2 regions of the Paenibacillus sp. FSL R5-0470 genome follow, and region 1 is predicted to be linked to the other one. Evidence: predicted binding sites of a transcription regulator. Region 1 holds the regulator's gene; the other holds the start of a gene.
What was found. Region 1 encodes Rex, which represses fermentation and respiration genes when NADH is low (regulators of the CRP and FNR family bind a similar motif). Its sites were predicted from a motif close to TTGTGAAATATTTCACAA; they were not measured.

Region 1 (16,847 bases):
CGCGAGTGACTCTTTTTTGCCCTTCGGACCTTTTTAGCAAATCGTTGCTAAAAGGTTTTTTTGTTGCGATTTTTACGGGGATGTAATTTCAAAAAGGAGGACGAAGAGAGAAATGGCAAACAAACAAGCACTTAATATTGTGAAAATGAAAAAAATGAAAGCAGATGGTGAGCGGTTAAGCATGCTGACTGCTTATGATTACCCATCGGCTCTACTTGCTGAAGAAGCCGGTATCGATCTTATTCTGGTGGGTGACTCCCTGGGAAATGTGGTACTTGGATATGATACAACTTTACCTGTTACGATTGACGATATGGTCTACCACACTCGTTCGGTAACTCGGGGCGCACAAAAAACATTCATTGTGGCAGATATGCCATTTATGACCTACCACGGAAGTATAGATGAAACCTTGCGGGGTGTGCGCAGACTGATGCAGGAAGGGCGGGCTCATGCCGTCAAAATGGAAGGCGGTCTCGAAATTTGTGAGACAGTTACTGCGGTTGTAGCTGCGGGAGTTCCTGTGCTGGGGCATATTGGACTTACACCGCAATCGGTAAATATGATTGGCGGCTACCGCATTCAAGGTAAGGACGCCAAAGATGCAAAACGTCTGATGGATGAAGCTAAGGCCCTTGAAGCAGCAGGTGCTTTTGCAGTGGTACTGGAGCTGGTGACAGAAGAAGTGGCACAAGCAATTTCTGAGGCACTGAGCATTCCGACCATTGGGATTGGTGCAGGTCGTTATTGTGATGGACAGGTATTGGTTTTCCATGATTTGTTGCGTTATGCCTCACCCTACCGTGAGAAACGTTTTGTCAAAACCTACGCGGATGTGGGTAGCCTGATTCGTGAGGGTATCAGCCAATATGTGCAAGAAGTGAAGAATCGCTCGTACCCAGATGAAGGTCATGTTTTTAAAGCAGATGAAACCGTTCTGGAATCTTTATACGGCGGTGCCGGAAAGGATGGGGAATAAGATGAGAGTCGTCAGAAGCATTAAGCAACTGCGCGAAGCTTTGGAATATATGAGACAAGGTGGGCATACCCCGATTGGGTTTGTTCCAACCATGGGATACCTGCATGAAGGACATGCCAGTCTGCTTCGGCGGGCAGGAGAAATGAGTAACACGGTCGTTATGAGCATATTTGTGAACCCGCTGCAGTTCGGACCGAATGAGGATTATGATTCCTATCCGCGCGATGAAGAGCGTGATTTGGAGCTTGCGGAACGCGAAGGTGTCGATATTGTATTTATCCCCAGTGTGGAAGAAATGTATCCGCAGCCTACCCGGACTACTGTCTCGGTATCAGAGCTTACCACTCGACTTTGTGGGGCTTCGCGTCCAGGGCATTTTAATGGCGTAACAACAGTTGTTAATAAACTATTCAATATCGTGCAGCCAGATTATGCTTTCTTCGGGCTAAAGGATGCTCAGCAAGTAGCTGTGCTCCGCAGAATGGTATCTGATTTGAATATGAATGTTGAAATTGTACCTTGCCCTATCGTTCGTGAAGGAGATGGACTTGCACTTAGCTCGCGTAACGTATTCTTATCTCCAGAGGAACGTTCTCAAGCACTGGTGTTATCTCGTTCCTTGCGTGAAGCACGTCAGTCCATTGAAGAAGGAAAAGTAACAACCGTTGCTGAAGTGCGGGAATTGTTGACCTCGGTTATTTCCAACTCTCCTTTGGCGGTCATTGATTATGCGGAAATACTGACTTTCCCTAATCTGGAAGGCTTAGAGAACGAAGTTTTATTAACGGATGTAAATGGGGAGATTATTATAGCGCTTGCCGTGAAGTTTGGCAGAACGCGATTAATTGACAATAATGTATTTATTCCAAAGGAGGTTGCCGCTCTTGTTTAGACATATGATGAAATCCAAAATTCACCGCGCGACGGTGACAGAAGCCAATTTGAATTATGTGGGAAGTATTACCATTGATGAGAACTTAATGGAAGCGGCAGATATTCTTGAAAATGAAAAAGTGCAGATCGTGGACAACAATAATGGTTCACGGTTAGAAACCTATGTTATTCCAGGGCCTCGCGGCAGTGGTGTGATCTGCCTAAATGGTGCAGCTGCACGTCTTGTTCAACCGGGAGATACAGTAATTATTATTTCGTATGCGATGCTGTCTTCGGAAGAACTGGAATCGCATAAACCAACGGTGGTATTCGTGGATGAGAACAACAGACCATTGAAGCTGGCTGATCATGAATTGCATGCTACAATCGCTTAATTTATGGACTTACGCCATGTAATGAATGGCAGGGATGAAAGACCCCGTTCTCGCAGAAAATGAAGTCAGGCAAGCTGAACTGATTTCATCTTCAGTAAGGGGGGATAGCCCATGTTTCAACATTTGTTTGCTGAAATGAACAAGGTGCTTCAGGAGATCGTTACAGATTACCCTACAGCGGAGGGTGCCCGCCGGAATGAGCTTTTATGCAATTATAATATGCTGCATCGACTTAGTGATAAAGTGATGGATGAATGGCTGGCCTTTGCAGAGAAGCTAAGTCACTTTCGTGAAAGTGTAGATTTTACGACTGTGGTTGAAGAGGAAGTGCCAGAGCAGGAAGCACCCGAGCTGTGCATGGATACTTTTGTTAGAGGTCAAGGGTATTATAAGCTGCTGATGTATGGGAAATGTATTGAACAGTTTAAGGAAGTTATTGTGCAATATCCGGATAGCTTGGCTGCTCGATTATATTTAGCCATCTCTTACCTGCAGGAAGGGGAGGGGGAAGCTGCTTGGAGTCATCTGAACCATATGCTCGGTTTGATACGGGAAACCAAGCTGAAGGCAATGGTTTATAACGCTTTAGGTTGCATCAGGGCCTCTCAAGAACGGTTCAATGAAGCGCAGGAGCTGTTTGGCCTTTCTTTGCAACTTGACCCGGCACTTCCTGAACCAACCGTTAATTTGGAGGTTTGCCGCCGCCGAGGAGGTAAGCTTCATTTCGGAAATCAGCTTGTTTCATTATTGTAAATTATTACGTTTACGGTTTATTATTCCGCATTTTCATTCAAGCGATGCATCCCCTGAACCAGTGGTGTGCATCGCCTTTTTTCGCAACTTCTGTTATGCTGATTAAGAGTCTCAATTGAAAGGGAATAGAATTATAATGAAATTTGCCGTGCTTGATTTTGAAACAACGGGAACCCAATCCGTGGGTGAAATTATCCAGGTTGGCCTTGCAATTATAGAAGAAGACCGGTCCATCTCCCGGGTATATGGTTCCTACGTCAAGCCCGGAACGCCGATACCTCCTTTTATAACTGGTCTAACGGGGATTACCGACGATGATGTAAAGGATGCACCTGAGCTGGATGAGATGATGATGGAGCTTGTCCCACTCTTGGATGATGTTGTGCTTGTAGGGCATAATGTCGCATTTGACTTCCATTTTTTGCAAAATGCTTTAGACCGATGTGGGTATTTACCATTTCAAGGGCGGATTTTAGATACGATTGATTTTCTGAAAATCTGCTTTCCTTCCCTCACATCCTATCAACTAGGATCAGTTAGTGCACATTTTGGAGTGACGCATGATCGTCCGCATCAGGCAGACAGTGATGCACTCGCAACTGCTCTTGTATTGCTGAAATGTCTGGAGGAGCTCTACGATTTGCCTCTGCTGACGATTCAGAGACTCTGTGAGCTGTTTACGGAAGAGGATAGTGATCTGGGTTGGTATTTTGATGGTCTGCTGCGTGAACGGGAAGCGGAGACGCTTCAGCCCGAAGGTGATCTGACTTTCTATCGTCAATTAGCGCTTGCTGTAGGAGACTGGAATGAATTAGCTCCACCTCGAGACGAGCATGCTGAGAATCCACTACACAATTTATCTTTTACAGATTATATGGATGAAGTAACGAAACGACTTAAAGAAACTTTGCCACAGTATGAAAGCCGAGAAGCTCAGGATATTATGATCAATGAGGTGATGACGGCACTTGCCGAAGACAAGCATCTATTGATCGAAGCAGGGACAGGAACCGGTAAATCCCTTGGTTATTTATTGCCTGCCATATACCAAAGCGTACGAACTAATGAAAAAGTCATGGTCAGCACTCATACTATTAATCTGCAGGATCAATTGCGTGAGCGTGATATTCCTTTGTTAACGCAGGTAGTTCCTTTTCCATTTAAAGCTGCAATTTTTAAGGGCAGAGGGCATTATTTGTGTCTTCGTAAGTTCGAACATAAAATTAATAAAAAAGACTTTATAAGTCCGAGGGAAGATGCGCTTACTGCGGCTCAGATGATCGTTTGGCTGACACAAAGTGAATCAGGAGATGACGAAGAGCTCAATCTAAGTGGACGTGGCGGAGATTTTTGGGAGACGGTGGCAAGCGATACCGATTCTTGTCTGGGTCGCTCGTGTCCTTGGTTCCGTAAGTGTTATTATCATCGGGCTAAGCATGAAGCTGGTATTGCAGACGTGGTCATTACGAACCACTCTAAGCTTTTCGCAGATGTTAAGGCTGGGCATCAACTACTTCCGGCTTATGAACATCTTGTAATAGATGAGGCCCATCATCTGGAGGACGTGGCTGGCAAGCATTTAGGCATGCATATGAAGCATTTCACGGTGGCACATACACTATCGCGTCTTTATAAGGATAGTCGAAATGGCCAACTTCCTACACTTCGCCAAATGCTTCAGTCATCAGGCAGTGAGGAAGCTTCTGAATGGAGCGGAGTGATCGATAGAATCTATCCGGACCTTCTTACCGTAAAAGAAACCTGGGATCTGCTTAGTGATAAACTATTCAGCCTCTTGCCGGAACGCAGCGATGCAGCGGCGGGAGAAGCCGGCCAGTTAGTCATGCGGCTACTTCCTACCCGTAAACCGAAAGATTGGGATGAATTGGTTGCTTTAGAGAATACTATGAATCTGACATTAAGCGAAATTATCCGTAAAGGTGATAAAATGCTTAATGAGATGCGAGATCAAGAAGGTCAATCTTCCTCAGATAGCCTAGTTACCGATATTAGCGGCTTATTTAAGGATTTAGCTTCTATACGTGAGCAAGTACGGTTTTTTATGGGATTAAATGATGAGAATGTAGTATATTGGCTGGAGGCGAATGGAAATTATCGCAGTAAATCGCTACAGCTGTATGCCGTTCCTGTTGATGTTAGTACTCAGCTTAAGGAGCTGTTTTTCGACAAGAAGAAAAGTATCGTACTAACTTCGGCGACACTCTCTGTGGATAAATCTTTCCAGTTTATGATTGATAATCTCGGACTTAATGAAGCTGCGGAAGAGGGGCGTCTGATGACATCACTCCTGCCTTCTCCCTTTAAGTATCGGGAGCAGGCGCTGTTAGTTATTCCGCGGGATTTCCCAAGTGTGAAGGGGAGTGTAGGCGATGCCCGATTTGTCGATACACTCGTACAGTCACTAGCAGAAGCAGCTATTACAACACGTGGGCGGATGCTTGTCCTGTTTACTTCTTACAAGATGCTACGCCAGGTTTACGATCCTCTGAAAGAGGCTCTAGCCTCACAAGAGATCACGGTGTTAGGTCAAGGCGTGGAGGGGGGCAGCCGTAGCAAGCTGATCCGCCGTTTTCAGGACAGTGCAGCTTCTGTACTGTTAGGAACAAGCAGCTTTTGGGAGGGTGTAGATATTCCAGGTGAAGCATTAACATGCTTGGCCATCGTGAGACTCCCATTTCAACCGCCAAACCACCCCCTAGCGGAAGCGAAGTCTGAGTTATTACAAGCCCAGAAAAAGAATCCGTTCATGAAGTTGTCTGTTCCTCAGGCGGTTATTCGCTTCAAGCAAGGATTTGGGAGGCTGGTACGGACAGCGCAAGATCGGGGTATTGTTATTGTGTATGACACAAGGGTGATCGAATCTCACTATGGGAAGTATTTCCTCTATTCGTTGCCTGGCCCGAAAATGGAGCATATGCTTACGGATCAAATGGTTCCTCGTATAGCGGAGTGGTTGGAAGACGGAGGCGTTTCTTGAAAAGAACGTCATCGATCTTATTAATCTCTCTACAAGGAAGGGCGGTATAAGAATACCGCTCTTCCTTGAGACGAGGTGCAGATATTTCGATAGGATTTGAACAGAATATCACTTAAATTAGGAGGTAAATTATGAAATCGGATAAAATATCAGAAGCCGTTGTTCGCAGACTTCCTGTGTACTTGCGTTTCTTGAATGATCTCCAGAAACGTGAAATATTAACCGTTTCCTCACAAGAACTAGGACAAAAACTTGATTTGAATCCTGCTCAAATTCGTAAAGATTTAGCTTATTTTGGAGATTTTGGTAGAAAAGGTATCGGGTATGACGTAACTTATCTTATTGAAAAAATCCGTCATATTCTGAAGCTGGATCAACAATTGAATGTGGCTTTAGTAGGTGCCGGTAACCTTGGACATGCATTATCTAATTACAATGCTTATCTGAAAGATACTATGAAGATTACCGCTATATTTGACTCCTATGCACCTAAGGTAGGGCGGAAAATCAACTCTCTTACCGTTCAACCGATGGAGGAGCTTGGTCAGACGGTTCGTGAGCAAGGTATTCGAATTGGGATCATTACTGTGCCTGATTCAGAAGCGCAGAATGTAGCAGATATTCTCATTGAGTCTGGCATTGAGGCGATTTTGAATTTTGCACCAGTGATTCTAAAAACACCATCGAATATCCGGGTTCATGCTGCCGATTTTACAACGGATTTGCAAAGCCTTGCTTATTATTTGAAAGACGGAAAGGAAGAAACCGGAAATGAAGAGCAGTAAAACGATTATTAAGGGCGGGCGTTTTCTTATTCCGGGAACGGATGAGCCGGTTCTGAATGGATATATGACTATTGAAGATGATTTGATCACTTACATAGGAAAAGAAGAGCCTTTAATGGAAGATGATGTGCAAGTTGTTGATGGCAGTCGTCTGCTGTTTATGCCAGGTCTGGTAAACACACATGGCCATGCGGCAATGTCATTGCTTCGTGGTTATGGAGATGATTTAGCACTTCAGGTGTGGCTTCAAGAGAAGATGTGGCCGATGGAAGCGAAATTCACTGGAGAAGATGTATACTGGGGAACCTCCTTGTCGGTACTGGAAATGCTAAAAGGTGGTACTACAACCTTCTTGGATATGTATGATCATATGGATCGAGTAGCAGAGGTAGTCGAATTATCAGGCATTCGTTCTGTACTGATGAGAGGCGTAATCGGATTATGCCCAGAGGAAGTACAAAATCACAAGCTTGCGGAAGCGATTTCTTTTGCACGAAATTGGCATGGTAAGGCTGATGGTAGAATTACGACGATGATCTCGCCACACGCCCCATATACTTGCCCACCGGACTTCTTTGTTAAGTTTGTTCAAGCGGCACATGATTTGGATTTACCGATGCATACCCATATGTCCGAGACCAAACGCGAAGTGGAGCAGAATGTGGTGGATTACGGACTTCGGCCTGTAGCGCATTTAGAGAAGCTTGGAATGTTCACACGTCCGTCTATTGTTGCACATGGCGTTCATTTGAATGATGAAGAGATCGAGATACTGGCTCGTCATGATGTAGGCGTGTCTCATAACCCAGGAAGTAATCTGAAACTGGCTAGTGGAGTGGCTCGGGTTACGGATCTTCTAAAGGCTGGTGTGAAGGTATCACTGGGTACAGATGGTGCGGCAAGCAATAATAACCTGGATATGTTTGAAGAGATGCGTCTTGCAGCCCTCATCCATAAAGGTGTAAGTGGTGATCCGACGGCTGTTCCAGCTCCGGAAGCGCTGCGTATAGCTACAGAGTATGGCGCAAAGTCTATCTTTTTAAATGATGTGGGTAGACTCGCTGTTGGCATGAAAGCGGACTTTATCGCGATTGATATAGACCAGCCGCATTTGCTACCACACACAGATCTGTTGTCTCATGCTGTATACTCTGCCAGTGCCAAGGATGTTGAACATGTATGGGTGAATGGTAAACAGGTTGTAAAACATGGAGAATGTGTAACGCTAGATGAGGAAGCAATCCGTCGTAAGGCGCAAGAATCATTTGATGGACTGCTTAAACGGTAGTCTAAGATCATAACGAATAACTGAAAGGCTGTGACTTTCTGCGATTGCAAAGTTACAGCCTTTTGTGTTTCTGATAATTAGATCATTGAATTGGATATGAAACTTTGGATAAACACACAGGTGTGTTATATAATCAAAAAAGATATATTACTAGAAAGGGAGCTGTACCTTGAAGAAAAGGAAAAAATGGATCCTCCTGGGGTCAGTTCTGATTCTGCTCCTTCTGTTTGGACTTATCCAGTTCTATGCTTATATTATGAAAGATCAATGGAACGAGCGAGATATCGCTAAGGATGTCGCTAAAACCAGTGCTGGTCTGACAGAGGTAACCAAAGCGCAGAAATCCGTGTGGGATGAAAATGCGGTGTACTGGGTCTTAACAGGGAAGAATGAAGCCGGGACCGAGTTGATGGTTTGGGTACGTTTTACTGTAGACGGGAAGTTTGCTGAAGGAACCGACGCAGTATATGCTGAAGAACTAAGTAAAGGGACCTCTGAAGCGAAAATGCGTAGCCTTATAAAAGCCGATCTTCCGGACATCAGCATTGAGCGGTTGTTGCCAGGAGTATATAACGGGGAGTATGCTTGGCAGCTTTTTTATAAACAAAGCGGTCGATATTATTATCAATTTTATCGGTTCTCAGATGGGGCTCGAATGGGTGAAGGTTACAGTTTACCTAGCCGCTAAATTAAACAAAAGCATTATAGGAGAAACAAGCGGACCATTTATGGTTCGCTTGTTTTTTAAAATGACATATTATTTGATATACTATAAGTACACGAATTGTGATATACTATAAGAGTAGTTTTTATGTATTGGTATTTAAAGATTCATACGAAAAAAGGTCTGTTAGTTAAGAGTAACAGCCCTTTTTTTGTCGAATTAAATCAATAAATTTAATAAAATGGAAAGAATTAAAAAATAAAATTTTAAATATCTTCACACTTTTTTTCAATATAGTATATACACCTGTGATATACTACTGTTTGTAATTAGAACAGTGTTAGTAGAACGTCAGGCTCTGATGAGCTCTTAGCAGCTATGACTTTGGATCATTCTGTTTACATTTTTTCATCTTTGAGAGGAGGACGTTTCTTGAAATTACGTCTTGTACCTGTACTGATAACGTCTCTACTGTCGGCTATGCTATTATTCGGAGGATTCTTTTTATATCGTCAGTTTGCTTTACAGGAACCGCTCCAAAAGATTGTAACCGGATTTGAGGGAGTAAATACTTCACATATTAGTATTAACCGCGATGAGGTCACTTTGAAACTTGATTTGCAGCCGGGCACGAATTTACGTGATCTAGTATCGTATGTATCCAAAGAAGGAAAATCAGTGATTGAAGGACGTAAACTTAAACTCGATGTGGAGCAAAATTCAAGTGAACTATTGGATGATTACTGGGATAAAGCGATGTTCTCTGTAGCTGAAGCCATGGAGAGCCGTAAATATACGATTATACCTACAGAACTTGATAGATTGAAACAGCAAAATACGGAATTTAAAGATGTGATAGCATCTACTGATATCGACGACAACAATGTGTACGTAAGCTTGAGTAATGGAAAAGAAAGCAAATTTATTATTCTGCCGCGAAAACCTGCGACCTTGGGGGTATGGAATAATGCCTAAGTACCTTAAAGAAATTTTACTCGGATTTATTCCTGTGCTGTTTATTTTCATGGCTTTTTTAGGTATTAATATATTCCCGATTGTTATAGCAGCTGGAATGCTTACTGCATTACTTATAATTGCTCATTTGCGTGGCGGGCTTACGGTGAACGCTGGTGCGGGGAAGAAACGCCAGAAGGAAGGGCCTTCAAAGCTCACTTTTGAAGAAATTGGTGGGCAAGACAATGCGAAGCAAGAGCTTCGTGAGGCACTCGATTTTTTGATCCGGCACGAGGAGATTAGTAAATTTGGGATTCGTCCTTTGAAAGGGATTCTGCTCACTGGCCCTCCAGGAACAGGTAAGACCCTTATGGCCAGAGCAGCAGCGCATTATACAAACTCCGTATTCGTAGCTGCATCAGGTAGTGAATTTGTAGAAATGTATGTTGGTGTCGGGGCTGGTCGGATCCGCGATTTGTTCAAGGATGCTCGTAACCGTGCTGTTAAGGAGAACAAACAAAGTGCCATTATTTTTATTGATGAAATTGACGTAATTGGCGGTAAGCGCGAAGGCGGTCAGCAACGTGAATATGATCAGACCTTAAATCAGCTATTGACCGAGATGGATGGTATTTATAATAACGAAACTCCGCGTATTTTGCTGGTAGCTGCAACAAACCGGAAAGAAATGCTTGATTCAGCATTGTTACGTCCTGGACGCTTCGACCGTCATATTCAAGTGGACATGCCTGACAAAAAGGGCCGCAAATCGATTCTCGAATTGCATGCGAAGAATAAGCCTCTTCATACAGAGGTGAGTCTCGACAAAATCGCTGAAGAAGCCTATGGCTTTTCCGGTGCTCAGCTTGAAAGTGTCATGAATGAGGCTGCGATTTATATGATGCGTGAGGACTTGACGAAAGTTGAGCAGCGGCATCTGTCGATGGCGATTGACAAGGTAATGATGGGTGAAAAAACGGATAGAGAAACAAATCATGAAGAGAAAAAGAGAGTCGCCATTCATGAATTGGGACATGCCATTATGGCAGAGCTCCTTCGTCCCGGAAGCGTTAGTCAGGTTACGCTGACTCCGCGTGGGCAAGCCCTTGGTTATGTGCGACATAATCCTCAGCAAGAGCAGTATTTGTACACCAAAGATTATCTCGAAGATCAGATTATGATTGCACTTGGTGGAGCAGCTGCTGAAGAAATGTATTATGGTGGACGAAGCACAGGTTCACGCGGTGATTTCGATCAGGCGCTGAATATTGTGGAAACGATGATGAAGTCAGGTTTAACTTCGCTGGGTATCGCTAAGCTGGAAATGGTTACCACTGAAGAGCTTATGAAGGAAAATAGTAAGATATTGGATGAGCTGATGACGCGCACTCGTGAGCACCTTGAAAAGCAACGAAATGTATTTGATTACTCTCTTGACATTTTAATGAAGGAAGAAGTACTCTCTGGAGAGCAATTTCGATGTCAATTTCGTGACAGCGTCCTTTTACCAGCATAAATATTTATGCTGGTTATTTTTTTTTACTTTTCAGGCATGCTAAGATATCATTATATGTCGGGCTTTATAAATTTTTGCGACAGACAAGGTACAATACAAAAGTATAGATACCTGAAAGGATGGAGACTTTTTTATGAATTTCAAAAAAATAGGTGTCATCGGCGGTGGCACAATGGGACAAGGTATTGCTGAAATGTTAGCAGCCAAAGGCCTGGATGTATTACTAGTGGAGAAAACCGCGGAGAAACTGGACTACTCTTACGAAATGATCGAGACAAGTCTAGATAAGCAACTGGAGAAATGGGCGATCACTCAAGCTGAGAAGAAGCTGATTCTTAGCCGCATTCAAAAAGTGACACATTTCGCGGAGCTCAGCTCTTGTGACATGGTTATCGAAACCATTGTTGAGGATTTGGAAGAAAAGAAAAAGATTTTGAATCAATTGGATCAAGTATGCCCGAACCACATTATTCTTGCCAGCAATACATCAACACTTAGCTTGACTGAACTTGCAAGTTCTACGATGTATCCGGAACGCGTGATCGGAATGCATTTCATATATCCTGTAGCTAAAGTGGATCTTGTAGAAATCGTACGTGGTCTGAAAACTTCAGATGCTACTTTTGAAGATACAAAATCCTTTGTTGATGAGATTGTTGAGAAAAAAGGTGTAATGATTTATGAATCCCCAGGATTTGTAACATCACGCCTCATTTGCTTGTTTATCAATGAAGCTATGCATGTGCTACAAGAAGGCGTTGCCTCCGCACAGGATATTGACGATGCTATGCGTATTGGTTATCAATTCCAATATGGACCGCTTGAAATGGCTGACAGATTTGGCCTGGATTCGGTACTTGCGGCACTCGAAAATATGTTCCGTGAATACGGAGAGCTGAAATACCGTCCTTCTACAATTCTTAAGAAGATGGTACGTGCAGGACAACTGGGTATGAAATCAGGAGAAGGCTTCTTCAAGTACGACAAGGATGGTGACCGTGTATGAATATTTTAGTTATTAACTCAGGTAGTTCTTCTTTGAAATATCAGCTGTATAACATGACCGATGAATCGGTTTTGGCTAAGGGTTTGGTTGAACGTATTGGGATGGATTCCTCCATTCTGAATCATAAACCTACTGGCAAAGCGGAAGTGACAGAAGTAAGCGAAATTCTGGAACATAATACTGCGATCCGCAAAGTCCTTGCTTGTCTTACAGACAAAGAGCATGGTGTAATTGAATCTATTAAAGAAATTGATGCTGTAGGTCACCGCGTAGTGCATGGTGGAGAGTTCTTCAAATCCTCCGCACTTGTGGATGCTGACGCAAAAACGAAAATTCGTCAATTGTTTGACCTTGCACCACTGCATAACCCAGCAGCAATGATGGGGATTACGGCTTCTGAAGTAAATATGCCAGGTGTACCGCAGGTTGTTGTATTCGATACTGCATTCCACCAAACCATGCCTGAAAAAGCTTATATGTACGCTATTCCTAGAGTATTGTACAATAAATATAAAGTTCGTCGTTATGGCGCACACGGTACATCACACGACTTCGTAAGCAAGGCTGCTGCGGAGTACTTGGAGCGTCCGCTGGAAGATCTGAAGATCATTACTTGTCATATCGGTAACGGCGGTAGTGTAACTGCAGTTCAAGGTGGAGTGTCCGTGGATACTTCCATGGGTATGACCCCTCTGGAAGGTTTGATGATGGGTACTCGTAGTGGTGATCTTGACCCAGCAATTGTCCCTTATGTGATGAACAAGGAAGAATTGTCCGTAGGCGAAGTTAACTCCATGTTGAATAAACATAGTGGTCTCTTAGCAATTTCGGGCGTAAGCAGTGACATGCGCGATATTATTGATGGTATGGAAAAAGGTGAGCCTAATTCCACACTAGCTTTTGAAATGTATGAGTACCGCTTGCGCAAGTATATCGGTTCATATACGGCTGCCATGAACGGTGTAGATGCGATCGTATTTACTGCCGGTGTTGGTGAAAATGCTTCATTGCTTCGTGAGAAACTGCTAAATAACCTTACGTTCCTGGGTATTGAGTTGGATGCTGAAGCTAACAAAGTTCGTTCCGGCGATCCACGTCGTATCTCTACGGAAGATTCCAAGGTACAAGTGCTAGTAGTTCCGACAAACGAAGAACTTGTCATTGCACGTGATACACACCGTATTGTGCAAGGAATTAACGGCTAAATTAGAGGAGAGATTGAAGGCATGACTAACAAGAGTGTAATTAAGAACGTGAATGAACATGTTGGAGAGAGTGTTGTTATCGGTTGTTGGGTAAACAACAAGCGCTCCAGTGGTAAAATTCAGTTCCTCCAGCTTCGCGATGGTACAGGTTATATTCAGGGAGTTGTAGTGAAATCAGAAGTGCCTGAAGAGGTATGGGATGCAGCTAAGAGCCTCACACAGGAAAGCTCTTTGTATGTGACCGGAATTATCCGCGAGGAACCTCGCAGTCAATCTGGTTTTGAAATGACTGTAACTGGAATTGAAGTTCTGCATCTTACAGAGAATTATCCAATTACTCCGAAAGAGCATGGCGTAGATTTCTTGATGGATCACCGTCACCTCTGGCTGCGTGCATCGAAGCAGCGGGCTGTTCTGGTAATTCGTGCGGAAATTATTCGTGCAATCCAACAGTTCTTCAACGAGAGTGGATTTACAAAGGTGGATCCTCCGATTCTGACGCCAACGTCAGCAGAAGGAACTACTAACTTGTTCCACACGAAGTACTTCGATGAGGACGCCTATCTAACACAAAGCGGACAGTTGTATATGGAAGCTGCGGCAATGGCACTAGGCCGTGTATATTCCTTTGGACCAACTTTCCGTGCAGAGAAATCTAAGACTCGTCGCCACTTAATTGAGTTCTGGATGATCGAGCCAGAAATGGCCTTTACAGATCACGAAGAAAGCTTGAAGGTTCAGGAAGAATTTATTAGCTTCGTAGTGCAATCTGTATTGAAGAATTGCCGTGCGGAGTTGGAAGCGGTAGGTCGCGATATTTCCAAGCTGGAGAATATCAAAGCACCATTCCCACGCATTACTTATGACGATGCGATCAAGTTCTTGAACGATAAAGGCTTTGAAGATATTGCTTGGGGTGATGATTTCGGTGCACCTCATGAAACAGCAATCGCAGAAGCATACGATAAACCTGTATTTATTACTCATTATCCTGCTTCTTTCAAAGCGTTCTATATGAAGCCAGATCCAAACCGTCCGGAAGTCGTACTGTGTGCGGATATGATCGCTCCAGAAGGCTACGGAGAGATTATTGGTGGTTCACAGCGGATCGATGATCCTGCGCTGCTTGAAGAGCGTTACAAAGAGCATAATCTTTCGATGGACTCTTACAAATGGTACATGGATCTGCGTACTTACGGATCTGTACCTCACTCTGGTTTTGGACTTGGACTTGAGCGTACTGTAGCTTGGATCTGTGGCCTTGACCATGTACGTGAGACTATTCCATTCCCACGTACACTGTACCGTCTCTACCCATAAGTTCTTATATTTGAAGGGGGACGTTCATGGACGGCAAAGGATGGAGTACCTGGGGCGAAGGCGTCTCCTTCGGTCTGGAGAACGGAATGGCCGTCATACCTTACGCATTACTGAAGTATTACCGGAAGCTGAATTTAAGCGGAAGTGAAGCTATGCTGCTGATACATCTGCTTTCTTTCAGGCAGGTGGAAGGGATTGACTTCCCTTCTCTTGAGGAGCTTCAGGTTGTAACTGGCCGTAGCATATCTGTACTAGCAGGAGAGTTGCAGAAGCTTATGAAGGAAGGTTTTATTAGCATCGATGGAGACAACGATGAGCTAAGAGACATCCATTATGAACGCTACAATTTCTCAGGGTTATACGGAAAGCTTGGTGCTTATCTAGCGACAGTTGTACAAGAGCATGAGCAAGATAAGCACGTAGGTGGCTATGCAACGTCGGCACCTCGAGCTGCTTCAGGGGGTGGATTCGGCGGAAAGCCCCCCTCATCTCCTTCTCAACTTGGGGCTGAAGAGGAAAGCCGAAATCTGTTCAGTATTTTCGAAAAGGAATTCGGACGTCCGCTATCTCCAATGGAGTGTGAGACGATATCCAGTTGGGTGGATCAAGACCGGTATCCCGAGGAGCTGATTCTGTTAGCGCTGAAGGAATCTGTATTTGCAGGAAAGGTTCATTTCCGTTATATTGATCGAATATTGCTGGAATGGGCCCGCAACCGGGTCAAGAACGCTCAGGATGTAAAGAACTATACACAAAAATTCCGCAATGGCGGAAGATAGATAGATTAGGAGAGAACCGCACTGCTTTAGCCCATCGCTAAAGTCAGTGCGGTTCTTTTTAATATTTTTATAAAAAAATGCAGGGGTAGTTGTTATCGGGCGCGTCTATTGCTGTGGGAAGGAGGGGAGAGTCATTGAAGAAGAGGTATTAATCCAGCGGATTTGCCAAGGTAACGAGGATGCATTCCGTCAATTTGTAAATACATATAGTCAGCAAATTTACAAAATTACTTATTCTGTATTACGCGATGTCAAAATGGCTGAAGATGCTGCTCAGGAAGCTTTTTTACAAATGTACAAATCTCTCCCTGACTACCGTTATCAAGGCTTAAAGTCATGGATTACACGGATCGCCTTAAATAAGGCAATTGATGCGAAACGTAAACGTGATCGACTTAGGGAACTTCCTGTTGACTATGAGCTTGTACTGAGCCAGACCGCTTCCAACGAAGAGGATGTGTTGTCAGGTGTTATACGCCGTGATCGGATGGATCGGCTGCTCGGTGAAATCAATAGCCTGCCTGAAACTCATCGTGAAATTATGGTGGCTTATTATCTGGAACATAAAAAATATGATCAGATTGCTGCAGAGCAGGGAATTTCCCTGAAGACGGTAGAGTCCAGATTGTATAGGGCGAGACAATGGATCCGAAATCATTGGAAGGAGGACGAATGGCTATGATGAAGCGTGGAGACGATCTAATCCAACGGGAACAAGCAAAATCTTATATTGAAGGTCACATGGACGAGGCGACCAGAGAAGATTGGGAACAGTTGCTGCTGGAAGATACGGAAAGTTTTACTTCATACATGGAAATGTTGGATGAGCTACAGGAGGATCTGCCTTCATTGGAGAATTCGTCTATTTTTACAGAGAGGGTTATGGCAGATTGGGCTAGTATGACGGAATCGTCAGCAGCATTGGAACAAGTGACGGTTGAAGAAGGGGTACGGCGATATCGCTGGTATGAAAAGACAATCTTTCATTATGCGGTTGCCGCGTCACTTACGCTGTTGATAATGACATCTGGTATGTTTGATAAGCTGCACACAGGTCAAATGGAGCTTATGATCCCTAAAAAAGATAATTCCCCATCATTTAGCGAGCAAGTCATACAGGCAACTAGCGGATGGTTGGATCAGCTAATGGGTAGCAGAAAGTGATGAGAGGAGAAATGAAATATGCAACAGCAGCGTAGTAAATTAAAAGCTTTTTTTCTTAATTTGATTCCTGGAGCAGGTCATTATTATATGGGAAAACGCCCACAGGGAATTGTTTATCTTCTGTTAAGCTTTGGCATCTTATTTATGTCATTCTTAATAGCTGTGGCT
Region 2 (16,847 bases), 2.9 Mb from region 1:
CACCTCACCTAAGATAACCGTCTTCTCTCTATAATCAGAAGAACAATGTAGACTACAAGTGCACCAACAAAAAGGTAATCATAGACCATTTTAAAAGTAGATACGCTAAACTTATACCTGGTATCAATTAATGTGATACTAGTGTAGCCTATAAAAAGCAAAGAAAAAGCATAATTAAGCGGTCTATTTGTAATAATGTTCCATCTCTCATCTTTTCCTTCTCTGATAAGAAATATGAGATTTATTAGCATGCCCAACATAATAATCACCGCTATCAAGCTACTCATCTTTGTTCCCCCCCTCATCTTCCTCATAAGGCTCAAAATTAAATACGTCATTAAGATCCTTTTGGAATATATATGCTATGGAAAATGCAAGCTCCAGCGAAGGAATGAATTTGTTATTTTCAATCGCAGCAATAGTTTGTCTTGTTACACCTAGTTCTTTAGCTAACTCGGTCTGTGACCACCTCTTCTCGGCTCGTAGTAAATATACCTTGTTTTTCACTATTCCAAAATAATACATATATAGGAACCCCCTTCGAATTCATTGTAATACGAAGCACACAAAATGTAAAGTTAATATAACATTTTGTTTTGAATATAAAACAAAATGTTATAAAACCCCAAAAAAATAAATTGAAAACTATATCAACCAAACAACAAAAAAAGCGAATTCAGCCCTAAGCTGAATCCGCCTCTCCATTTTTCATCATGATCTAATCAATAAGCCCCGACTTCTGCAACAGCCGCTGAATCAGAACTGCCACTTCCGCGCGGGTGACATTCGCCTTTGCCTCCAGCTTATTATCGCCACGGCCGCTGATCAAACCAGCTTTGGCTGCAAGCGCCAAACTATCCTTAGCCCAGACACCTATGTTGCCTGCATCTGTAAAGGTAGCAAGTACGCTTGTCGCATCCACTGTTCCAGTCTGGTCCGCAAGGCTAGTTAACTTCATCGCTTTGGCGATAATGTTCATGGCTTGCTCGCGAGTTATTGGAGCATCCGGCTGGAATGTCCCGTCCTCAAAACCAGTGATCAGACCGTACTCGGATGCCGTTTCAACCGCACCTGCATACCAGCTATTCGCTGGCACATCTGCAAATGCTGTCTTCCCTTCTCCAAGCTTCAGTCCCAGACCGCGTACAATAATCGCTGCGAACTCTGCCCGGGTGATATCTGCATTCGGGTTGAACGTCGTTTGGTTCATTCCATTAATTACTAGACGAGATCCCATATCGTTCACTGCGTCCTTCGCCCAATGATTCTCCACATCCGCAAAAGTCAGCGGATGCCAGATCACGGAATACGAACTGTTCGTCACACTCTTAATAACTGCGTAGTATTTGCCGTCCTTCAGAACGAATCTGGTCGGAACATGGCGCACTGTGCCATCTGGCTCCACAACGACTCCAGTCGTAATCCGATTCGGAGCAATACCACCTGGAAGTGCCACTATCCGCTCTACGTAAGCATTGAACTGACTTACTTCCACTGTCGATGTACCGTAAGTAGCGGTAACAGTGAAATCTAGTGACGGTGCAACGAGTGTAAAGCCACCTCTGCTTGCCGCACCCGCCACTACCTGGTTCATGGATGCTGAGGATTCGCTGATCGTAATCTTCAGTGTGATATCTTCCAGCTTCAAGCCGCTTCCAAGTTTTTTAGCTAACGCATCAATATTGATTTCGTCGGCTGGCAAAGTATAAGTACCTTTGCTTGTCTGAAACACTAGAGTAGCCGATGCGTTCTCCATGTTCTTAATGATTTGACCATTTAACTCAGCGACGATGATGTTGGAATCCTGCTTCACCGGAACGGTCACCACCGCCCCATTACCTTCCGCGTCCAGCTTCGCTTGGAGTTTAGCTGGGTCAACGACGATAATAGTTGTTGCCACGTTTCCTAAGGCCGTTGTTGTTGCTTTGCCCGCGTTCTCTTCCTTACCGTTAACAAGGACGATCACATCGGTAATGACTGTGTTCGCATTACCGGGGGTTGTTCCGCTATTCGAGTTTCCTCCGGTTCCTGGGCGGACCGGATCAGTACCAGGTGTTACGGTATCAGCTGCCACAGCTGCTGTTGCACTACCGTATTTCACCACCTTGCTGTCAGCATCTACCTCTGCAATACCAATCGTATCCCCATTGGCCGCAGGAACCAATCCTTCACTGCCTACAAGCGTGTATCCATTCAGGACATCCCCCACATTTGGTACGACGATGCTACCAGCGCCAAAGTTCTTATAAAAGAGCTTATGTCCTTCAGCCAGTGCAGGCGTAACGGTGATTTGCGTATAGCCGTTATTGGCCGAGCCACTTGGATCGATGGCAATCACGTTCAAGCCACCCGCAGGGTTAAGCATATTAATTGTAAAGGTCAGCGTAGTTGCCGGTCCCGCCGGAACGGACCCGCTAGCTACCACCCGTACCTTAACAATGTGCTCACCACTCAAGTCTGGGGAGTTAGTTCCGTCGTACCGTACGTATGGTCCGTCGTCCACTGAAAATTCCATACTTGTGTCCAGACCAACAATCGTATTGTTCAGATCATCAGCCGTGACTTCAGGCGCGGACGGAATGACCGCATTCGAGTCATGAACGATAACCTGAGCAGCAATAGAAGCGAATGCTGTTGCCGTTGCCTTTTCCCGAACATAATACGTGTCCGGCGCAAGGTCAGTAATCATTGTGTTTGTAACTTCTGTCCAAAGACCAGTGCTGCCTATTTTGTATTCCATTTGGACTGTCAGATTCTGAATGGTACCGTTATTAGCCCCATTGTACGTTACATCCGTAACAGTCACACCTACCGGAGCCGCTGCACGAGATGGAATGCTTAACGTCTGTACCGCACTGTCCGTTGTTGTTGAACCGTCACCTTTCTTAAGGATGCTCAGTGACGTTCCCAACCAACTGCTATCTATTTCCAGCTTGCCATCTACTGACACCGTAATCGCTGTATCGTTTACCATGTATGAGCCACTCGGTGTCAGGCCTGCCAACTGTTCAGTAGCATAGTCGATGACGGCCACTGGTGTCGCTTCTGGTATTTTCGTGAATGCCGATACCGTCACTTGCACCGAAGCCGAGGTAAATGCCGTCGTTGTTGCTTTTGTCCGGACATAATACGTGTCTGGAGTAAGCCCCGTCACGCTTGTACCAGGTACATCTGTCCATGCACCTGCTGTACCTTTTTTGTATTCCATTGCAGTAGTAACATTGATGAGCGTACCATCGTTTGTGTTCAATCCCGTTTCACCCGTAGCTGTCACACCAATCGGCGCCACTGAACGGGACGGAATGCTTAGCGTCTGCGCCGCGCTATCCGTTGTCGTCGAGCTGTTGCCCTTCTTCACGATGCTTAGCGATATTCCTATCCAACTACTATTAATGTCCAGCTTACCATCTGCTGTCGCCGTAACCGCTGAACCATTTACCGTGTACGAGCCACTTGGCGTCAAGCCTTTCAACTGCTCTGCCACATAATCAATGACGGCTGTTGGTGTCGCTTCCGGTGTTGGCACGAACGTAGCTACCGTCACGCTCTTCGATTCTGACGCAAATGCCGTCGCCGTCGCTTTCGTCCGTACATGGTACGTGTCTGGAGTTAATCCTGTTACGGTTGTGCCCGACACATCTATCCATGCCCCTGCTGTGCCCTTCTTGTATTCCAACGCGTTTGTTACGTTCGTCAATTTGCCATCGTTGGCATTTATCGCCGTTTCATCCGTCGCCGTTACACCAGTCGGCACCCCTGAACGGGACGGAATGCTTAACGTCTGCGCCGCACTATCCGTTGTCGTCGAGCCATTGCCTTTCTTCACAATACTTAGCGACGTTCCCAACCAACTGTTACCAATAACTAATTGTCCACTAGCTGTCGCTGTTGCCAAATCCCCGTTTACTGTGTACGAGCTGTTTGGCGTGAGACCTGTCAATTGTTCAGCCGAATAATCAATAACAGCTGTCGGTGCCACTTCCGGTGTTGCTACAAAAGCAACCACCGCTACTTGCACTGAAGCTGACGCAAATGCCGCCCCAGTCGCTTTCGTCCGCACATGGTACGTGTCCGGAGTTAGTCCCGTTACGGTTACACCCGTCACATCCTTCCATGCACCTGCCGCACCCTTCTTGTATTCCATCTCGGTTGTCACGTTCGTCAATGTACCATTATTAGCATTTATCGCCATTTCGTCTGTCGCCGTCACACCTATCGGCGCCCCTGGACGGATCGGAATGCTTAGCGTCTGCGCTGTGCTATCCGTTGTCGTAGAACTATTGCCCTTCTTCACGATGCTCAATGACGTCCCCAACCAAATGCTATCAATAGCTAGCTTGCCATCAGCTGTCGCTGTTAGCGAAGCCCCGTTTACCGTGTACGAGCCGCTTGCCGTTAAACCTGTTAACTGCTCAGCCGCATAATCAATGGTGGCTACCGGTGCCGCTTCCGGCGTTGGCACAAACGTAGCCACCGTCACGATCTTCGCTTCTGAAGCAAATGCCGTAGTCGTCGCTTTCGTCCGCACATAATACGTGTCCGGAAAAAGTCCCGTTACGGTTACACCTGCTACACTCGTCCATACACCTGCTGTACCTTTCTTGAATTCCATCTCGGTTGTCACGTTCGTCAATGTACCATTGTTAGCACTAATCTCCGTTTCATCCGTCGCTATCACACCAGTCGGCGCCTCTGCACGTGGCGGAATGCTTAGCGTCTGCGCCGCGCTATCCAATGTCGTCGAGGCATTGCCTTTTTTCACGATGCTCAGCGACGTATCCAACCAACCACTGTTAATGGCCAGCTTACCATCTGTTGTCGCTGTTACTGCCGTACCGTTCACCGTATACGAGCCGTTTGGCACCAGACCGGTTAACTGCTCTGCCGTATAATCAATGATGGCTGCCGGTGTCACTTCCGGTGTTGCCACAAACGTAGCCACCGTCACGCTCTTCGCTTCTGACGCAAACGCCGTCACCGTCGCTTTTGTCCGGACATAGTACATGTCCGGATCAAGTCTCGTTACGGTTGCACCTGAAATATTCGTCCAAGTACCCGCCACACCCTTCTTATACTCCATCGCAGTTGTTACGTTAGTCAATGTACCATCGTTAGCACTTATCGCCGTTTCATTCGTCGCCGTTACACCAGTCGGTGCCCCTGGACGGAATGGAATAGTCAGCGTTTGTGCCGGGCTATCCGTTGTCGACGAGCCATCGCCTTTCTTCACGATGCTCACTGACGTTCCCAACCAGCTGCTGTCTATAGCCAGCTTACCATCCGCTGTCACCGTTACCGCTGTACCGTTGTTAACCGAGTAGGCGCTGTTTGGCGTCAGTCCGGTCAGTTGCTCAGCCGCATAGTCAATGATAGCCGCTGGTGCCGGAGCTCCCGTCTCAAATATTTTAGCGGTTATTCTATAATGATCAGCATCCGTATTATCGGTTGTCACCAAGACAAGCTTGTCACCAAAGGTGGGATACAATTTGAAGCTTGGATAATATTCCACAGCGTACATCCAAGTGGCTTCATTGAAACCCTGCATAGCCACCGGAGCGGAATCCACCGGCTGATCCGATGTAAAGACTAAGTTACCGTCATTGTCATAATAATTCAGGTAAGCATACTGCGTTCCCGACCATTCTTTAAAGTTGTTGTACGCATCATTGATGGCATTGGTAGAAGTGGGGTCCGTACTTACGGTTACAAAGCCCGGGTTTGCACCACCCCTATAAATAGCAGCCGAAGATTCGCCTAGAGAGCCACTTACTGTAAAATCACCCTTACTCGTACCGTTCTTATCATATAAAGAAACCATTGATGAGTCGTTTCTATAGTTATATTGGCTGAACATGAAATTCCCGTTGTTCAACGTGGATAGAAACAGCTGTTTTTCATCCGTTCTTATTCCTTTATTAATCGTATTTAACAGAGTCCCACTATTACTGAATATTTTCAGATAAACAGTATCCGTCTGGGGTCCTACTCCTGAATTGTAAGCAACCATATATACACCGTCTCCAGCGGATACATTAGACATGCTCGCATTATGGGAAACCAGAAGTGTTTCTCCCGAAACTGGGTTACCCTCAACAGTGAACACACGCGTAGCCGTGCTAATATTGTCGTTCCGTTGCCAGGAAAAAACTATATTGCCGTCAGACAATTCCGTTATAGAGACAAAGCGCGTGAGTGCCGGGGTACTGGTGGCAGAGTATGTATTAATCTGTGTCTGACCGACCACCTTTTGTCCTGACTGGTTTAGCACCATGAAATAGGCATTGGGAGTACTCTCCCTAACGGTTCCCAATTGCAAATTGTTATCGCCGCTGTCGCTTTTATGGTAAGTAATCAGAATCCTTCCATCACTTAGCGCAAGCATATTCACATCAATCATTTGGTAATAGGTATCCATTAAGTTACTTAGAGGAACATCCGCTTTAGGAGCTCCCGTGCTGTCAAAAATCTTCAAAAAATAAGTATAAACGTAGGAATTACTTTGATAAGCGAATGTGTTCAACACTACTGCGGTACTTCCGTCAGGAAGAACATCAACATCAGAAACATTCTTACCCGAGGCGTTTGTAACTGGAGGCTGAATGGGAAAATCCACCGTTTTGGTGAATGAGGGTGTGGCAGCGTATGCCCGGAGTGAAATCATCGGCAGCAGCCCAATGACCAAAATAAATGCCAATCCAATCTTGCCTAACTTTTTTAACATCGCTTTCCTCCTTGTCGAATGACTATTCATATAATTGTTAACGCTTCCGTAATTGCAGTTACTACAGAAAAGAAGATTTCTATCCTATTATATCGACATTTACTAGAAAATAGTTTATTTTTCGACAAAAAAATACGCTAAATCACGAATTTAATATGACTTTAGTCATATATATTTGTGTTCAAAGAAAACATCATGGATTCGCACATAAAAAAAGCCCTCTCTGTCTATTAAACAGATTAGGCCGTCACATTTTGAATTCCTCATCCTGATTGCCCATGGAGAAGACGATCTATGATCATAGTTCTAGTTAATACAAAAAAACCGAGAAAGGCACTTTATTTAAAAGTGTCTATTTCTCGGTTAGAGTTTTTTCGTCCGTTACGTTAACTAGCTAGGTTGCCCTTCCATCGCTCTAATAGATTCATCAACCTTCACCATCATGGAACATTCGACTCTTTTGCGGAAGACGTCACAGCTGAAGTCATAGGTTCCGACCAGGGAACCCGTTGCGTGCAGCGCATTGGCAGGACAACCACCGCTGCAGTAGAGTTTCGCCCAGCAGTCCTTGCATTCCGGCTTCGAGTAGCAGTTGCTCTCTTGGAATTGACATTGCAGCTCAGGTTGTGTGATCCCATCCCAGAGGTTTCCCATGCTATATTCTTCATCCCCGACGAATTGGTGGCAAGGAAAAAGCTCTCCCCAGGGGGTGACAGCAAGATATTCGGTTCCTGAACCACAGCCAGTGATTCTCTTCTGGATGCAAGGTCCTTCCGAGAGGTCAAGCATGTAGTGATAAAAGGTAAACCCTTTACCTTGTTCACCGCGACCGATCATTTCCTTGGCAAGAATTTCGTACTGGTTGTATATCTCCGGGAGATCTTCCTCGGTAAGTGCATAGGGTTCCTTTGGATCACAGATGACTGGTTCCATCGAGATCTTGTCAAAACCAAGGTCTGCGATATGAAATATATCGTTGGTGAAATCGACATTGTTACGAGTGTAGGTTCCTCGAACATAGTACTCTTGGTCCCCGCGCTTACGAACGAATTCCTTGAACTTCGGAACAATATGATCGTAGCTGCCTTTTCCGTTAACCGTTTGGCGAAGCCGGTCATGAACCTCTTTTCTTCCATCCAGGCTTAATACGACATTGTACATTTCCTGATTTAAAAACTCGGTGACCTCATCGTTCAGCAGCATTCCGTTCGTCGTGAAGGTGAAGCGGAACTTCTTTTTGTATTCTTGTTCTTTGCTTCTTGCATAAGCTACGATCTGTTTAACCACTTTCCAAGCCAAAAGCGGCTCCCCGCCAAAAAAGTCGATGTCCAGGTTTCGATGATGACCCGAATTTTCAAGCAGGTAATCGATAGCTTTTTGTCCAACCTCATAGCTCATGATTGCCCTATCTCCGTTGTATTTCCCTTGGCTAGCGAAGCAATAGTCGCATGATAGATTACAGGTATGCGCAACATTAAGACAGAGCGCCTTAACATAAGTTTTTCGTTTTTTCAAATCAAGCGAGAGGTTCTCATACTCATCTTTTGTAAAAAGCTGACCATCATTTATAAGCTCCTCGATATCCACGATGGTTTCTCGAATGTCACTCTCGGAAATGCTGGAATCATGCTTATATTTCTCTAACATCATTGTCACGATTTGGTCGACAGAAGTTTTCTCATAATCCGCTATAATTTCATATGCTAGGTCATCAACAACATGCACCGAGCCACTGTAGGTATCGAGCACGATATTGTATCCGTTTAGTTTATATTGATGAATCATACTTACTAATCAAGCTCCTTTTGCACACAAGTAGAAACGGCTTGGCCATCCTTTAGGGATAGTATCCATTTCTTAAAAATAGCCGCCCATCAGCAGAGCAATGGGCGGTAAAATTCCGAATCCTATCTGTTCATTGCATTTTCACACTTCTGGTTTGCAACGCCGCAGGAAGTTTTACAAGCGGACTGGCAAGATGTCTGGCATGCGCCGCATCCGCCGTGTTTTGCGGTATCCATCAGTTTGCGGGTGCTCAGTGTTACGATTCTTTTCACGATAAATAACTCCTTCTGTAATTTCTTGTGATCACTTTCACTTAATTTCCATGGAACATCGTAGCAACCTCACGCAAATACGTCTATGATTCCCGTCACCTAGCTGAGCAGAGAGGGCTTAAACATAAGCATCAACGTTAATTTTCGTGCAGTCTTTCATGCTCGTGATCGTAGGATGCCATAGCGGGAACCAGAGTCAGAGCAATGCTAAAAAAGTGACCAAAGAAACAAAAAAGAGACGGCAATGATGCCATCTCTTCAATAACGATTTTTCCTCATACTTGTCCGTAAAGTCCAATAAATATAAGGATTTCATAACACTGTATCCTTCCTTACCAGTAGAGCGACACTCTCCGATTCCATATGCACCATATGCGAACATCCCTCTCATTATCATGGCTATTGTTATGGTGGGAAGAAGTCGCGTAGAATTAGGGATTTTTGTAGAGAGTGTTTCTTGAATATTCAATGAAGTTATTTATTTTTATAATGTACTACGCCTTAGTTCATAAAAATATTGCACAATTGGATGCTTTAACTTCATCTTCTCGCTCATGTTTAAAATTCGCTTTTTCCCAACTCGTCTGTCCACTAAAGCTAGAATATTCAATAAGATATCGTCGCTTTCTAAGCTCTCCTCTATGGAAATAGATAAATACTTAGTAGCTATAACAATAAAGTTCGATTTACTTAATGATGTCTGTGCTGACAAAAGCTCCTTTGCAACTTCTGATATTTTTTTTCTGCTTCTTGCAATGACTATTAGCCGATCCTCCGGGATGATCCCCTTACTATCTTTTCTAACCGCTTCAATGTCTTCATGGTTGATAGGAATTTGAAGATCTGAATCATTCTTAATCTCCTGCTCCGTCTGATACCATCTAATTGAGCTAGTTCTATCATTCATATTAAGTACGTTCTTTTTATCTACCGAAATATAACAATTCCCTGATTTATCAGGTAAATAACGGTAACTACTTGCGCGATATTCAACCCTGCCGTATAACGCAGGACAGAGAAAACTCTCCAGTTGTTGCTTCAATTTGCTCCAGGACATGTATCCTCCTATGTTTTATGTTATAAATACCTGTTGAGGCAGTCGTTCTATTATACAATACATAATACAATCCCACTAAAACCTGAATAATATCTTGATACTGTACATAGAAACAAGCCGATTAGGTATAGACCCCGTGGTCTGGTACCTAATCGGCTTGTTATGTTACGCCTCAAACGTTCTTACTTCAGTTATTAGTCTTACTCGGACAGATAATTCGATAACCGGTACAGGAAGTTTCAGCGCGGATCGTATTACTGCTTGGATGGATTATTTCTCCATTACTTATCGTGACCTTTACCCGGGTTTTCTTTTGAGTATTCAAAGGTCACTTTTACAGGCTCGCTCATATAGCCAGTCGATAGATACGCCTCATTGGTTCCTTTTAAATTACCCGTAAGTTTGAATGTGAATTGAAAGCTTCCCGCGACTGTACTCTTCGTCTCATCTTCGAGATGAACCTTGCCTTTCGAATCAAGCACCTTCAACTTCACATTTGTAAGGACGCCATTCATCAGCAATCCATCAATCGTTACTTTTTTCGCTTCCTCGTCAACCTTTACTTGTATGCCCTCAATGCCCTTCACGTCTACAGCGCTCGAGAGGTTATAGACACCAAACTCGTAGATGGAATATCCGTAATCGGTTGCTCTTTTTATGCCTTGTAACTTCATGTATCTTGCCTTGACCGGGTTGAACTGAATCGTTTCTTTGCCATCATGCGCGGTAATAATTCCGTCATTTGGCATGACATTGATCCAGTTCTGCTTATCGTTTGACACAAGAAGTTTGTATTTATCGGCACGAGCATATTCCCAATCGATTCGAACCGTATCCATTTCCTTCACTTCATCGAGATCGACCAGGAACCAAGTATTGTCCACGTATTCACTCGCCCATCTTGAAGCAGGGAATCCATCGACGGCTTTAGCCGGTGCATAATTCACATTATTGCCTTCGGTCGACGAAGCTTCTACCGTTTTATTCTGCGCCAAATTGCCTATTAGGTAATAGACGCTTTCCTTCAGCATATTGTACGCCTCATCTTTTATCGTACCCGCCTTCTTGAATTCATCCAGCTTTGCGTTAAAGCCTTGGAGATACTTGGTGACTTGCGCTGCATCTTTCCCTTCATAGCGCTTCATCATTTCCAAATAGTTGTTCAAAGAACGCACCGTTGCAGAATTCGTAAATTGCTTCGCTTGTTCGAAGCGCTCGACTAACGCTTTCATACCAGATGCATTCGTCGTTGTTTCGATAACATATGACTTTATCACCATACGCCCCGCCGTAACGGTAATGTTAAGCTCATGCTTGCCAAGCTTGCCTGCAAGTGGAATAACGGTACCTGCTGTATAAGGCTTGCCGTCATACGTCGCCGTCACTTTCGTCAGACCATCATCCGTTCTAAGCTTCCATGTAAAGGCTACGGATTCTGAATCGGGCAGCCTCATCCCGCTCTGGAACGGCTTGTCGTTCATCTGCACGTCTACCTCGGAAGGCGGAGCCTCGTTGACCTGATACGTTCCTTTAACAAATTGATACAGCCAGTCGTAAAGAACGCGTGTCGCTGGATCATTACTTACCGCGGTGTTATAGACTGCATTGTTGCCTTGGTAATACGATTTGAAGCCATCCTTCATGAGCCCTGTCTTCGCACCGCTGTTCAAGTAATCGATATACCGCTCGCGGAACACGCCGTCCGTCAGCATCCGATCATCGAACTCGAGTTCATTGGACATGCCATACTGCTTCGCCAGATTCGCAGAATCCTCCAAGCGCTCGATATCCGTCGGCTCGAAGAAGTAGTTCGGTTGGATCGTCACCGCATCGAAGCCGACATCCTTCCACATGAACGCTTTATAAGCGAAGAAGTGCGGAATCCAGAAGAACTTCAGGTCCTTGCCGCTAATTTGCATGTCATGCAGGGTGCTGCTCACCGAACGGATCAGATCCGGTCCGGATTGGCTTGTGCTGATTTGCTCTTCGAACCAGTACATACCTACAAGCTCGAGGTTAGCATAACCTTTTGCTTCCCATCTCGATTTGACTTGCTGCAGCCACCATTGAACTGCTTTTTCACGGTTCGCAAGGGCTTTCTCTTTGCCAACGGAATCATTAAAGTTCAGCGATTCTCCACCTTGTTCAATAGCTCCGAAATTAGTGATCGATTCACCTGGATCCGGAATCATGAGGACAACCTTTTCCTTCACGCCAGACTCGTTCAGCGCATCGGATACTTCCTTAGCCGCTGCGTTTAACGCATCCATATCACCGCCTACCGCAAAGGTCTTATCCAGATACCATTGCCAATCTTCCAGATAAGCCCGCCCGCCGAAATCACGACCTGGATTTGGAGAGTTAATGCCAAGATACAGGACGCCGTCGAAGAGTCGATCCTTAATCTTGCCGTCCTTATCGACATAACTAATGTTCGGAATGATCCGTTCTTTCGTCCAGAAGCCTAAGTCATTCGCATATTGCCCGTTATACAAAAGTCCAAGATGCTCTATACCCGCTGTCGCTTCGCCTGCCGCCAAGAATTTCGGCGTATGCGTTGGAACAGTTACGGCTCCGGCAACTTTGCCCTCTTCACCGAGGATTTCAATCTCATCCACGAAGGTCATTGCACGCGTATGCATTGTGAATGTTACTTTCACGTACCGAGCATACGCGATTTTCGCATCTGGGCCGATCGCTTTAATACCGTCCTTGCTGCCATCCCACACATAGGTCTCCGTGTATTTACCATCATTCCACAGCTTCTGCGTGGCATTGTCTTTGAGCAGTCCCCAGTTCACCTTGTCATCGGAGACGTACATCGATACCGTGAGTGGCACGAGTACATTGTTCGTTGGCCAATCTTCGAGGAAATTGGCTTTAATACCCGTGAGTGATTTCTTCGCCCCCAAATCAAACACAACTTCGCGTGTTTTACCCAAATGATGTCCAACCCATGCTACGTTGGATCTATTGCTTGCCCCATATATACCATCCGTAAGTTTGTTGCCTTCATCCGGATAGGAAGCTTCCGGCTCTTGCGACCACTCATAAGATAAGCCTGCTGCAAGATTGTGATATACCGCCCCATACACTGACGCAATAACACCCTCCGCACCCGCTCCCGGTAGGTCTGATGGAATCGTCACCTCGACCGGATAGGCTTCGCCCGGCGGGTTCGCTGGTGTCTGTTCCTCTGTCTGTGTAGGCGGCAGCGCCTCTTCCGCTTGCGCGATCGGCATCATCGTTACGATCATGATCGCAACCATGACGAGAGCTACCCATTGTCTACTCCTCTTCATATCGTACGAACTCCCTTCTGATTCTTGAGTCAAGAAACATCAATCTCCTAAATGGTATGCGCTTCCATTTCAGCTTACCTCGATGCTCTTTCCTCCCTTCCGAGATTCCGACACGTCATAGAAGCTTATAACATATGTCAATGTCCTTATAGTAACATTATGAAAAGTGGCCTTTCTTTCAAATAGATAATTAATGACATTGGGTATACACTTGTTGACATGAAGGCCTTCACGTCGCGTCTTTATAGGTATAAAGATAGCGCTTACCTCCTTAGGTCCTACCTATTTTCTATCAATGTCCTCTAAGCAATCCGCCAAATAAAAAACGCAACCCCCTCGAGGTTGCGTCGTGTTTATATATGGTGGCGCCTAATTGCTGCGGCGTTTCTACTAACTTGATACCCTATCCATAACCGAACGGATGCTTTTTGTACTCTAAGGGGCTTGAACCGACTCTATTTTTGAACACACGACTAAAATAGTACTGGCTCTTATACCCTACCTTCACGGCCAGATCCCCGATTTTGATATTCGGCATAACGTCATCCAGAATCTCCTTCGCCTTCGATATCCGAAGCTCGGTGACATAGTCAAGGAATGAAGCACCAATTTCTTGCTTCATACGCTTGCTAAGATAGGTTTGGTTGATATGAAATAGTGCTGCTACTCGAGTAATAGACAGCTCCGGATCCTGATAATGACTGTCAATATACTCGGTCACTTTTTGGATAAGCACTGTTCCATCCCCTGTATACCCGGGAAGCCCCAGCTCCTTATCCACCCTGCTTTCATGTGAATGCAAAGGATATTTTGCCTGAAGATGCTCATCGATCCTATGAAGCAACTTGTTCAGATCACTCTTCGGCACAGGTTTTAATACATAATCGAATGCTTGCAGTTGCACGGCTTGACGCGCATATTCAAAGTTATCGTAGCCGCTGATGATGACAACCAGAACCGACGGGCAGCGTTCGCGCAATATATTTATCAGATCGAGCCCATTCATATTCGGCATGTTGATGTCCACAAGACATACATGTGGTGGGGCTTCCTCCACCATATTCAATGCTTCGTTTGCACTTTTCGCTTCTCCTGCAACTTCAAAAAGATACGAACTCTCCTCAATGTATTGTCGCAAGCCTTTGCGAATGATCGTTTCATCATCGACGATGACAATCTTCCACATCTTCATTCCACTCCCCTTCCAAAGGTATTCGAATGACCATAACGGTAATGCCATCTTCGCTCTTCACTGCAAGGCCATATGGCACCCCGTAAGCTAGTCGAATGCGATGGTTTACACTGTATAGCCCAAAGCCTGTGGCAGAACGATCATATTTATCATCAAGAAGGGCTTGATTCATCTGTTCAAGCTTCTCTTCAGGAATCATAACCCCATTATTTTCAACCTTAATGACCAAATAATCGACCTGTTTATATGCTGTAATCGAAATTTTGCATTTTTGATCCCCAAGTGGCTTAATCCCGTGATAAATCGCATTTTCCACCAAAGGCTGCAGCATGAAGCGAACGACTTGGCACTGAGCAAGCTTTTCATCATATCGAAGCTCGTAGTCCAGAATTTCCTCATATCGCACGCCTTGAATATGAAGATAACTCTCGACATGGTACAACTCCTGATCAAGCAGAATGTAGGGACTGCCTGTGCCTAGCCCTAATCGGAAATACGCGCTAAGCGCTTCCACCATCTCCACCACATTGTCTGCTCCATGTTCCATTGCCATCCACTGGATCGTATCCAATGTGTTATATAAAAAGTGCGGCTTGATCTGCTCATGAATCAGTCTGAGCTCCATCTCCTTTCGGTCCTGCTCCACAGCGTATAAATCAACAAGCATGTCATTGAAGCTTCGCCCAAGATCGCCGATCTCATCCGAGCGCGTAACATCTGCTCGTATGGTTTGGTTGCCGTTCTGCACATTTTCCATTACCTGGCGAAGCGACTGAATTGGACGAATAATGGAAGAAGCAAGCAGCATCAGAAAGACAATAAACGCACTACCGATAAGAACGCCTACCAGCAATGCAGTCCGCTGGGTTTTGATCACCGCTAGCGATAGACTTGAATTCGGTACTTCGAGTACTAGCTTCCAGCCTTCCACATTTTGAATTGGAGCCTCAAATACACTCATGTTCTTCTTATCTGCTGCATCCTCCGCTCCATCTCCTTCACCCAGCTCTCTGCAATCGATGATAAGCTGGCCTGACTGGTCATATAGCATTACATCTTGAGCAATCTCCTTCATCTTCTTGACGGAGACGGCTGCGGCAATATAAGCTACCTCATCATTCACCGATGGATTCACGCGGTAGAGAATGACGACGATTTCAACTGCATTCGCTTTGGATACGATCGGATTACTCACCACATAATTGGAATCTGAATTTAGCAGTTGTTTTCGATAGTAGGGTCGGTTTAGTATCGAAAAAGGCTTGTCCTTTGCTGACCAGGAATTTCCGTGAATATCCACCACTCGTATGGATTCGTACTCTACTCGCTTCTTCGCCTCAAACTTATCGATCTCTTGCAGCAATTCATCTCGTGTCCACTGATGGTCCGAAGCTAGAGAAGCAAGCATGTCTATCTCACCGATGCGCTGATTAAACCAATAATCGATCTGGTCGCTGCGTGCATTAACCACTTGCTGCGTTAAGTTCTTATTCAAAGGGACAACCGTATGGTTCATCTCCAAATATATTGTTACAAGCAATGCAATGAACAGCAGCAAGAAGCAGCTTCCTGCGATTAACGTAATTTTTAAGTGAATTGATCTCATTGTAATCATAGCCCTTCACAATATCCGTTTCTTACATGCCCGAAAAAGACAAAAAAACGCTAATCTGTGCAAATACATAATGCAGTACTAAATCTATAATAGGTCTTGTGCATATTTTCACATGAAATAACATTCATGTCTAGGCTAGAGATAAAGGATTTGCCTAGCAAATCTTCCTCTCCCTAATGTATGTAACCAATTCACAACAGAATGAAGGAGATATTATGCGAACTCACACGAAAAAGCTGTTATCTATTCTACTAGTCCTCAGTCTTATGTTCACGCTTGCTGCCTGCGGCGGTAAAGACGCAGCACCCGCTGCAGATGCAAACGGAGTTCAAGTCTTTGAAGGAGTTGGGCAAGGTAAACATGGCGATATTAAAGTACAAGTTTCCTTATTAGATAACAAGATCACTGACATTAAAGTAACAGAGCATAAGGAAAATGAAGTACTTGCAGAACCTGTTTATACGCAGCTCAAGCAAGATGTCATGGCAACTAACAGCGCAAAAGTTGATGCCATTAGCGGATCTACGGTTACAAGCAAAGGATATCTTGAAGCCATTCAAGATGCAATTACGAAGTCTGGACTTACCCTTGTCGCTGGCGCTGCAGTCAGTGGAAACAAAGACAAAGAAGAAGCCGAGCAAACCTATGATGTTGTCGTCATCGGTGCCGGGGGTGCTGGCTTTAGTGCGGCTATCGAAGCGAAGAGCGCTGGAGCAAATGTAGTTCTGCTCGAGAAAATGCCAGCTGTTGGCGGCAACACATTGATCTCCGGTGGTGAGATGAATGCGCCTGACAACTGGGTTGAACGTGCTCTTGGCATCACAGATGACACGGCTGAATTATTCTATAATGATACGATGAAGGGCGGAGACAACCTCGGGGATCCAAAGATGGTTCGTATTC

Region 2: a site for Rex is predicted at 8,804-8,821, ahead of scfA (six-cysteine ranthipeptide SCIFF). Genes of this name have one in related genera too.

What each region holds. Positions count from the first base shown of each region.
Region 1 is NZ_CP150238.1:4,700,504-4,717,350, reverse strand. Features, by position in the region: gene panB (3-methyl-2-oxobutanoate hydroxymethyltransferase) at 113-979, shown strand; gene panC (pantoate--beta-alanine ligase) at 981-1,871, shown strand; gene panD (aspartate 1-decarboxylase) at 1,864-2,247, shown strand; gene MKY99_RS20835 (hypothetical protein) at 2,359-3,000, shown strand; gene dinG (ATP-dependent DNA helicase DinG) at 3,137-5,998, shown strand; gene MKY99_RS20825 (redox-sensing transcriptional repressor Rex) at 6,130-6,783, shown strand; gene MKY99_RS20820 (amidohydrolase) at 6,770-8,071, shown strand; gene MKY99_RS20815 (DUF5590 domain-containing protein) at 8,241-8,759, shown strand; gene MKY99_RS20810 (hypothetical protein) at 9,168-9,710, shown strand; gene MKY99_RS20805 (AAA family ATPase) at 9,703-11,205, shown strand; gene MKY99_RS20800 (3-hydroxyacyl-CoA dehydrogenase NAD-binding domain-containing protein) at 11,339-12,211, shown strand; gene MKY99_RS20795 (acetate kinase) at 12,208-13,416, shown strand; gene asnS (asparagine--tRNA ligase) at 13,438-14,736, shown strand; gene MKY99_RS20785 (DnaD domain-containing protein) at 14,763-15,515, shown strand; gene MKY99_RS20780 (RNA polymerase sigma factor) at 15,649-16,197, shown strand; gene MKY99_RS20775 (hypothetical protein) at 16,194-16,679, shown strand; gene MKY99_RS20770 (hypothetical protein) at 16,698-16,847, shown strand, end outside.
Region 2 is NZ_CP150238.1:796,604-813,450, reverse strand. Features, by position in the region: gene MKY99_RS03555 (helix-turn-helix transcriptional regulator) at 280-525, opposite strand; gene MKY99_RS03550 (S-layer homology domain-containing protein) at 719-6,721, opposite strand; gene scfB (thioether cross-link-forming SCIFF peptide maturase) at 7,112-8,506, opposite strand; gene scfA (six-cysteine ranthipeptide SCIFF) at 8,629-8,778, opposite strand; gene MKY99_RS03535 (hypothetical protein) at 9,263-9,835, opposite strand; gene MKY99_RS03530 (DUF4855 domain-containing protein) at 10,117-13,137, opposite strand; gene MKY99_RS03525 (response regulator) at 13,541-14,329, opposite strand; gene MKY99_RS03520 (sensor histidine kinase) at 14,298-15,935, opposite strand; gene MKY99_RS03515 (flavocytochrome c) at 16,160-16,847, shown strand, end outside.